DNA from 4 places in the Bradyrhizobium sp. LB14.3 genome. Region 1 is predicted to be linked to each of the others. Evidence: predicted binding sites of a transcription regulator. Region 1 holds the regulator's gene; each other region holds the start of a gene.

Region 1 (2,202 bases):
CCGCACCTCTCCGTTTGCCGACGTCCGAAGGTCGCGATCCTCGCCACCGGCGACGAGCTGGTGATGCCGGGCACCACGCCCGGTCACGGCCAGATCGTCTATTCCAACGGCTACGCCCTGCACGCTCTCGCTCGCAGCGAGGGCGCCGAGACCATCGACCTCGGTATTGCCACCGACACGCTGGAGGCCACCACCGTCGGCATTCGACGCGCCCGCGAGAGCGGAGCCGACATCCTGATCACGACCGGCGGCGCATCGGTCGGCGACCACGATCTGGTCCAGCAGGCGCTGAGGGACGAAGGCATAACGATGGCGTTCTGGAAGATCGCGATGCGGCCGGGCAAGCCGATGATGCACGGGCGGCTCGGCGCGATGGAGGTGATCGGCCTGCCGGGCAATCCCGTGTCGTCCTACGTCTGCGCTTTCCTGTTCTTGGTGCCGCTGATTCGCGCTCTCTCGGGCCGTTCAGTGATTCACCATCGCCGCGAGCGCGCCGTGCTCGGCCGCGACGTCGGCGCCAACGACCAGCGGGAAGACTATCTGCGCGCGCATCTGGAGGAGCGCGACGACGGCACGCGCGTTGCCCTTCCCGTCAACCATCAGGACTCTTCGCTGCTTGCGAATCTCGCTGCGGCACAGGTACTTCTCGTGCGCGCACCGTTCGCGCCGAAAGCCGAAGCAGGCACACCTTGCGAGGTGTTGCGGCTCCCCGTGTGAGCGCCCCGACAACGCATGTTCCGCGAACTTCGCTCTGTTCACGGTAAATTAAGCAGTTGCGGAACACATATCGAACATATAGTGTCCGTTCATGATTTGTTTCGAGCGTGTAGCAGCTTATTGCTGAATTCAGCGTCTCGGAATCGAACGACATCAACCGGGAGACTTTGGTCGAGATGTTAACGCGCAAACAATACGAGCTTCTGCGGTTCATCAATGAACGTCTGAAGGAAAGCGGCGTGCCGCCCTCCTTCGACGAGATGAAGGATGCGCTCGACCTGCGCTCGAAGTCGGGCATCCATCGCCTGATCACGGCGCTCGAGGAGCGCGGCTTCATCCGACGCCTGCCCAACCGCGCCCGTGCGATCGAGGTCATCAAATTGCCCGAGCTCCAGGCCGCCGCCGGCAGCCGCCGCGGCTTCACGCCGAGCGTCATTGAGGGCAATCTCGGCAAGGTACGTGCGAGCTCCAGCCTGCCCGCGGACGATGGTGAACGTCCGGTCGCGGTGCCGGTGATGGGCCGGATTGCGGCCGGCACACCGATCGAGGCGTTGCAGACCCGTAGCCACACTATCAGCGTACCGCCTGACATGCTTGGCTCGGGCGAGCACTACGCGCTCGAAGTGCGCGGCGATTCCATGGTCGAGGCCGGCATCCTCGACGGCGACATGGCGCTGATCCAGCGCAACGAGAGCGCCGATACCGGCGACATCGTGGTGGCGCTGATCGACGACGAGGAAGCAACCCTCAAGCGCTTCCGCCGCCGCGGCGCATCGATCGCGCTCGAGCCCGCCAACGGCGCCTATGAGGTGCGCATCCTGCCGCCGAACCGGGTAAAAATTCAGGGCAAGCTGATCGGGCTGTACCGAAAGTACTGAGCCCGTACGGCAGTCACGCAATACCAATTGGAGTGGACGGATTGCCCGCTCCGGCTGGATAGTCATCCTGGTTCTGCACAGATTATCCGGCCGCTTCTCCGGCGGCCCATCCTCGACACGCCGCACCAAGCATCCCAGAGGCTTCGCGGCGTTCCGGTTTGAGGAGACGTCATGCGCAAGGGCATCTCCGGCCGCTGACGTGCGCGACCGAAATGCCCAGGAGCAGGCTTTGTTCCTCGCCGATTCGGGAAAGATAATGTGATCGCGGCGTGCGGAAACCAGCCGCAGATTTGCCCATAACCAAGCAGAGGCTTGTGTGTTTCCACTCTGATAGGGGCCTGCGCCTCGATAAGAGACGCCGGTTGCTATCCCAGCATGAGGAGCACCCGATGTGTGACTACAGCCTGCATGCCATCGCGTCGCGCCCCGCCGAAGTCGGCGAGACGGTCGTCACGACAACCTTCCGCGGCACCTCGACGCGTGGTTTTGCGTCCGCAGCCGATCCGACTGTGGCCGTCTGCCTGCTGCCGGGAACGGAGCTCGCCTTCGCCGACAACATCCGCTACGATAATCGCTGGATCTGGACACGCACGATCAATTCCCGTGT
Region 2 (2,202 bases), on a different contig from region 1:
GGGGCTGCTGAAGTCGTTCGCGGGCGGGTCCGGCACCGGCGCCAGCCAAGGGCGGGTGGTCAACGGCGCTCTGGTCGCGACCGGCTACCAGGCCTCCACCACCACCTCGAAAAAGACCGAGGAAATCCGCATCACGCTCGACAAGGGCAATGTGAAGGATTTTGCCATCGTACCGGAGCCCCCGGTCGATGCAGACCGCATCGTCGTCACCGATGCGCATCGCCGTGGCGTCTGGGATCCGATGACGGCCTCGCTGGTGCGCGTGCCCGGCACCGGCGACGTGCTGTCGCCGGACGCCTGCCACGGCAGCGCCGCCGTGTTCGACGGCCGCATGCGCTACGAGCTCAAGCTCGATTTCAAGCGCATGGAGACCGTGAAGGCGGAGAAGGGCTATCACGGCCCGGTCGTGGTCTGCTCGCTGTTCTTCGTGCCTGTGGCGGGCTACATCCCCGACCGCCCCGTGATCAAATACCTCGCCGGCCAGCGCAACATCGAGATCGCGTTCGCGCCGGTGGCGGGCACGCGCGTCCTGGTCCCGTTCTGGCTGAAAGTGCCGACGCCGCTCGGGCCGGCGATGCTAGAAGCCACCAGCTTCATCACATCAGCCCAGCCGCCGCGGGTCGCGAAGACGCAATAGGCCTAGGGCCCCGCCCGTTTTGGCGAAAATAAACGCAAGTTATTTCAATAGTTTACCTACTGTGCATGGGGTTGTTTTCGCGGTTTTGCTTTGGAGGGGGGCCTTGAGCAGGGAATCCATTTGACTCCTCCCCGATTCTGATTCGACTCCGCGCCATCCCCAATTTTAAGGAACGCGCCACCGAAACGTCGCTTGTGCGGCAGCCCGAAACTCCATCTAGTGCGCAGCCGATAAGCTTCCCGCGACATGTTGCGTGAACGGAACAGGACTCATGGGGGGTCTGCGATTCGGCCGCGATTCGTTCTCAACTCGTTCCGAAGCTTAAAGACACAGGGAAAAGCGTCGCAAAGTGAGACAGTTACGCGGGGTTTGGGGAGCGTCACCATATTCTTCGCGGCTTGATCCCCTCACCCTGAGGAGGCCGCGTAAGCGGCCGTCTCGAAGGGCGAGGGGCCCGGCACCATCCGGCGCCTTCATCCTTCGAGACGCGCTGACGCGCTCCTCAGGATGAGGAGCAAGGCCCAGCCTCCGGCCCGCCCCAAAACAGCACTGACATTCGCCCCAATCGCCATTACCTAATCCCCCCAGATGCCCTTTTCCTCCTCCCCCTTCGCTTCCGAGCGGCTTCCCGGCGCCGGCGTCACTGCGGTGCTCGGGCCGACCAACACCGGCAAGACCCATCTCGCCATCGAGCGGATGCTCGCGCATCCCTCGGGCATGATCGGGCTGCCGCTGCGCCTGCTCGCGCGCGAGGTCTACAACAAGATCGCCGCGCGGGTTGGCCCCGACGCCGTCGCGCTTGTGACCGGCGAGGAGAAGATCAAGCCGAAATCGCCGCGCTACTGGGTCTCCACCGTCGAGGCGATGCCGCGGGATCTCGACGTCTCGTTCCTCGCCGTCGACGAGGTGCAGATCGCCTCTGATCTCGAGCGCGGCCACGTCTTCACCGACCGCATCCTCAACCGCCGCGGCCGCGACGAGACGCTGCTGCTGGGCGCAGCGACGATGCGCCCGATCATCGAGCGGCTGCTGCCGGGCGTCTCCATGATCACGCGGCCGCGCCTGTCGCAGCTGGAATTCGCCGGCGACCGCAAGATCACGCGCCAGCCGCGCCGCACCGCCATCGTCGCCTTCTCGGCCGACGAGGTCTACGCCATCGCCGAGCTGATCCGCCGTCAGCATGGCGGCGCCGCCGTGGTGCTGGGATCGCTGTCGCCGCGCACCCGCAACGCGCAGGTGGCGATGTTCCAGAACGGCGAGGTCGATTATCTCGTCGCCACCGACGCTGTCGGCATGGGCCTCAATCTCGACGTCGACCACGTCGCCTTCGCCTCCGACCGCAAGTTCGACGGCTACCAGTTCCGCCGCCTGACGCCGTCCGAATTCGCCCAGATCGCCGGCCGTGCCGGCCGCGCCACCCGCAACGGCACCTTCGGCACCACCGGCCGCTGCGGGCCGTTCGAGCCCGAACTCGTCAATGCGCTACAGAACCACACCTTCGACCCCGTCAAGGTTTTGCAATGGCGCAATTCGAAGCTGGATTTCGCCTCGCTCGGCGCGCTCCA
Region 3 (2,202 bases), 100 kb from region 1:
ATGGAGACAGGGCGAATATCCGAGGGTTGCGCCGGCTGGTCGCCGGGCTTGTCGTCGTCGTCAGCCAAGGGGAAATCCGGTGAGGTTTTATCTGGGAATCATATAGCGCATCGAGGCTCGGATAACCACCCTTGCGAGGCTTGGGCAAGCGCTTTTTCCGCCTATTTTTCCAATAACTTAAGCCCTTGCGAGCCAGGTCTCGGACGGCCGCCACTCGACCTTGCAAAATCGCCTGGAACACCTGGAAAACCGTGCGGCGAACGTGCCCGTCAGCGCGCCTGCCGAGACGCAATCCAAGTTCAACCCAAACATGAAGCGGGCTCGGAAATCCGAGCCCGTCCTGCCGATTAGCGAGATTTGCTGACACGACACGAGAAGCGCCGCCCCATCCGGCTGGCGCGTCGGCATCGTGCGATAGATACGCCACGTTCTTGGAACGGGGTCGCTCAGAACGGGATATCGTCGTCCATGTCGTTGTTGCGGCCACCGCCGCCGGCGGCAACGGGGCGGCGCGGCGCGCTGCTGACCGGACCCGATGAGCCGAAATCGCCGCCCGGCTCGTCGCCGAAGCTGCCGGCTCCGCCGCCGCCGCTGCGACCGTCCAGCATCGTCAGCGTCGAGTTGAAGCCCTGCAGCACGACCTCGGTCGAGTACTTCTCGACGCCGCTCTGGTCGGTCCATTTGCGGGTCTGGAGCGCACCCTCAACGTAAATCTTGGCGCCCTTCTTCAGATACTGCTCGGCGACCTTGCAGAGCCCTTCATTGAAGATCACGACGCGGTGCCACTCGGTCTTTTCCTTGCGCTCGCCCGTCGCCTTGTCGCGCCACGTCTCCGAGGTGGCGACGCTCAGATTGGCGATCGGCCGCCCGTCCTGGGTGCGGCGGATTTCAGGATCCTTGCCGAGATTTCCAACCAGAATGACCTTGTTGACGCTTCCCGCCATCGCCGCTCTCCACTCCGAATGCCACTGAATTTGAATGCCACTGAATTTCACGAGGCGGGGCCGCGCCCGCAACCTCTGCCACCCTGCTGAGGACCCTATACGCTCGCAAGGGACGCTCAGCCCATGATCCCTCCGGTTATCCCCAAATATAGCATCTATTTGGATCTCGTTCCAGATTTGTTCCTGCAAACCCGACATTCGGTCGCTCGCGGATGCTTCATCTGCAGAAGCGTTGGATGGAACATCTGCAGAAGCGTTGGATGGAACCTTTATAGGTTCCCGCCCGAAGAGCAGAACAACTTAACATTCAGCAAGTTATTGGCGCTTTCACCGCCTGCCATTGTTGCATCCGGGCGACGGACTCTGCCGCTCGATGGAGCTACCGTGGCATCGGACTTAGTTCATATGGGCGTCACGCCTGATCAGCCGCTTCGGATCAACAAGAAGCGACGAACCTGGGGAGACTGGCAATGAATAAGCTTGTGTTTGGCGCAATCGGTGCCGTGGCGTTGGGCGTATCGGCTTCCGCAAGCGCGGCAGATCTGGCGGCGCGTCCCTACACCAAGGCTCCGGCGCCGATGGTTGCGACCATCTATGACTGGAGCGGCTTCTACATCGGCATCAACGGCGGCGGCGGGTCGAGCCACAAGTGCTGGGACTTCGTTACGCCGGTGACCGGTACATTGGTCGGCGAAGGCTGTCACAATGCGACAGGCGGCACCGTCGGCGGCCAGATCGGCTATCGCTGGCAGACGGCCAGTTGGGTGTTCGGCTTTGAAGGCCAGGGCAACTGGGCCGACTTCCGGGGCGACAACGTGAGCACACTGTTTCCGGGCACCGCTTTGGTGACCGGTGATCGCAACCGTTCTCGCATCGATTCTTTCGGGCTCATCACCGGTCAGGTCGGTTACGCCTGGAATAACGTGCTGCTCTACGTGAAGGGCGGCGGCGCCGTGGTCGGTGACAAGTACGACGTCTATGCCGCCGCAGGTACGCCCGGCGCGGGTACGCTGCTGGCTTCGGCGCGTGAAACTCGCTGGGGTGGGACGGTCGGAGCCGGTTTGGAGTTCGGCTTCGCACCAAACTGGTCGCTGGGCTTTGAGTACGACCACATCTTCCTTGGCAATCGCACGATCGGCTTCACAACGCCCGCGGGCGCAACATTCGGAAGCGACCGAATTAGCCAGGATGTCGATATGGGGCTTGTCCGCTTGAACTATCGCTGGGGCGGTCCGGTCCTCGCGAAGTACTGATCCAA
Region 4 (2,202 bases), on a different contig from region 1:
GCGTCATGCCGCGGAACGTCGATGGCCTCGGAGTATCGGGCGATTTGGCGTCGGCCGCGAGCTGATCCCAGGGAAACAGCGCAAGCACCGGACCGCCGGTGTCATAGAACGCAACGGCCTCACCGGTTACCTTTAGCCGGCGCGAGAAACCAAGCGCGTCGTAGAAAGCGATGCTGGCGCGGATGTCGCTGACGCCCAGCGTGATGACCGTGAGCCGCGGCACCGGCGGCGGCAATTCCTTACTCATACGACACCTCGTCCACTTCGTCGCTCAGAACAGGCTGAGCTGATCGCCGTTCCGCTTCGGTTTGGCAAAATGATCCGTCGTCAGCTTCGAGCGCCGTTTGTTCAGCCCCAGCCTGTCGCAGGCGATCTCGAAGCGGCGGCCGATGGTCCAGGCCATCGGGCCGGTGCCCTTCATCCGCTCGCCCCATTTCGCGTCGTAGTCGCGGCCGCCGCGCATGTCGCGGATCAGCGTGAAGACGTGGCGGTAGCGGTCCGGATAGTTCGCCATCAGCCATTCACGAAAGAGATCGCGTACCTCAAGCGGCAACCGCAGCAGCACGTAGGAAGCTTCCTTGACGCCGGCATGGGCGGCGGCATCCAGGATGCGCTCGATCTCGGAATCGTTCAGCGCGGGGATCACGGGCGCGACCATGACGGTGGTCGGAATGCCGGCCTCCGAGAGCTGCTTCAGCGCCTCCAGCCGCTTCGGCGGCGTCGATGCCCGCGGCTCCATGGTGCGCGCGAGCTTCGGATCGAGCGAGGTCACCGAAATCCCGACCTTGGCGAGGTTGCGCTTGGCCATACGCGCGAGAATGTCGATGTCGCGGGTCACCAGCGCCGACTTGGTGACGATGCCGACGGGATGGCCGGCGCGTTCCAGCACCTCCAGAATGCCGCGCATGATCTTGCGGTCGCGCTCGATCGGCTGATAGGGATCGGTGTTGGTGCCGATCGCGATCATCCGCGGCTCGTAGCCGGGCGCAGCAAGCTCCTTCTCGAGCAGCGCCGGTGCCTCAGGCTTCACGAACAGCTTCGATTCGAAGTCGAGCCCCGGCGACAGGCCGAGATAGGCATGGGTCGGCCGCGCGAAGCAATAGACGCAGCCGTGCTCGCAGCCGCGATAGGGATTGATCGAGCGATCGAACCCGATGTCGGGAGAATCGTTGCGGGTGATCACTTTGCGCGAGGTGTCGACGCCGACGGTGGTCTTGAACGGCGGCAGCTCTTCCAGGCTCTGCCAGCCATCGTCGAAGGCGACGCGCGCCTCGGCCTCGTACCGGCCGCTGGCATTGGATTGGGCGCCCCGCCCTCGCCTGCGCTGCTTGTCGATGGCGATCGCAAGCTCAGGGAAAGCAGAAGGCGCACCCGCCGGCTCGGAGGGCGCCGTGACCGGCGGGTGCTTGAGAGCATGAGAGGATGCTGGACTCATGAAGCCAAGATAGCATGCCGAAGGAACAAATCAAGAACACAAACAAAAAACTGAAAAACAACCCCATGCACAGGAACCGCCCAAATTTCGGGCGGGCGCCTTTGACCTCGCGCAACACGCCAGTTCCGACGACTTCGTTTGATGCCGGTCAGGGATCAATCGCCGCAGATCGATGTTGGTGACAATCGCTGGGTGAAGGTCGGCAAGAACATGACAAATCGAAGACAATCGCCTGCGGCGAGCAGCGACCTCGGCCTCCTCGATCGCTACTGGCGCGCTGCGAACTATCTCTCCGTCGGGCAAATCTACCTGCTCGACAACCCGCTGCTGCGCGAGCTCTTGCGGCCCGAGCACATCAAGCCGCGTTTGCTCGGCCATTGGGGCACGACGCCGGGTTTGAACTTCATTTATGCCCATCTCAACCGCGTCATCCGCGCGCTGGACCTGAGCGTGATCTATGTCTGCGGTCCCGGCCACGGCGGCCCCGGCATGGTCGCCAACACCTATCTCGAAGGCAGCTACAGCGAGATCTATCCCGATATCGCACGCGATACGGACGGATTGCGCAAGCTGTTCAGACAGTTCTCCTTCCCCGGCGGCATTCCCAGCCACGCGGCGCCGGAAACGCCGGGCTCGATCCATGAAGGCGGCGAGCTCGGTTACGCGCTGGTGCATGCCTATGGCGCGGCCTTCGACAATCCCGACCTGATCGTCGCCTGTGTCGTCGGCGACGGCGAGGCCGAGACGGGCCCGCTCGCGGCGTCCTG

Evidence for each region. Region 1 encodes LexA, which represses DNA repair genes until DNA is damaged. Its sites were predicted from a motif close to TGTTCNNNNTGTGTTCNG; they were not measured.
Region 2: a site for LexA is predicted at 937-954, ahead of ABIB00_RS36545 (helicase-related protein). Genes of this name have one in related genera too.
Region 3: a site for LexA is predicted at 1,112-1,129, ahead of ABIB00_RS27140 (single-stranded DNA-binding protein). Genes of this name have one in related genera too.
Region 4: a site for LexA is predicted at 1,457-1,474, ahead of ABIB00_RS18050 (PA0069 family radical SAM protein). Genes of this name have one in related genera too.

What each region holds. Positions count from the first base shown of each region.
Region 1 is NZ_JBEPQT010000018.1:132,289-134,490, forward strand. Features, by position in the region: gene ABIB00_RS27620 (molybdopterin molybdotransferase MoeA) at 1-717, shown strand, start outside; gene lexA (transcriptional repressor LexA) at 894-1,595, shown strand; gene ABIB00_RS27630 (hypothetical protein) at 1,985-2,202, shown strand, end outside.
Region 2 is NZ_JBEPQT010000044.1:4,563-6,764, forward strand. Features, by position in the region: gene ABIB00_RS36540 (DUF3108 domain-containing protein) at 1-637, shown strand, start outside; gene ABIB00_RS36545 (helicase-related protein) at 1,226-2,202, shown strand, end outside.
Region 3 is NZ_JBEPQT010000018.1:30,686-32,887, forward strand. Features, by position in the region: gene gyrA (DNA gyrase subunit A) at 1-68, opposite strand, end outside; gene ABIB00_RS27140 (single-stranded DNA-binding protein) at 447-944, opposite strand; gene ABIB00_RS27145 (outer membrane protein) at 1,415-2,197, shown strand.
Region 4 is NZ_JBEPQT010000008.1:198,818-201,019, reverse strand. Features, by position in the region: gene ABIB00_RS18055 (VOC family protein) at 1-247, opposite strand, end outside; gene ABIB00_RS18050 (PA0069 family radical SAM protein) at 272-1,435, opposite strand; gene ABIB00_RS18045 (phosphoketolase family protein) at 1,646-2,202, shown strand, end outside.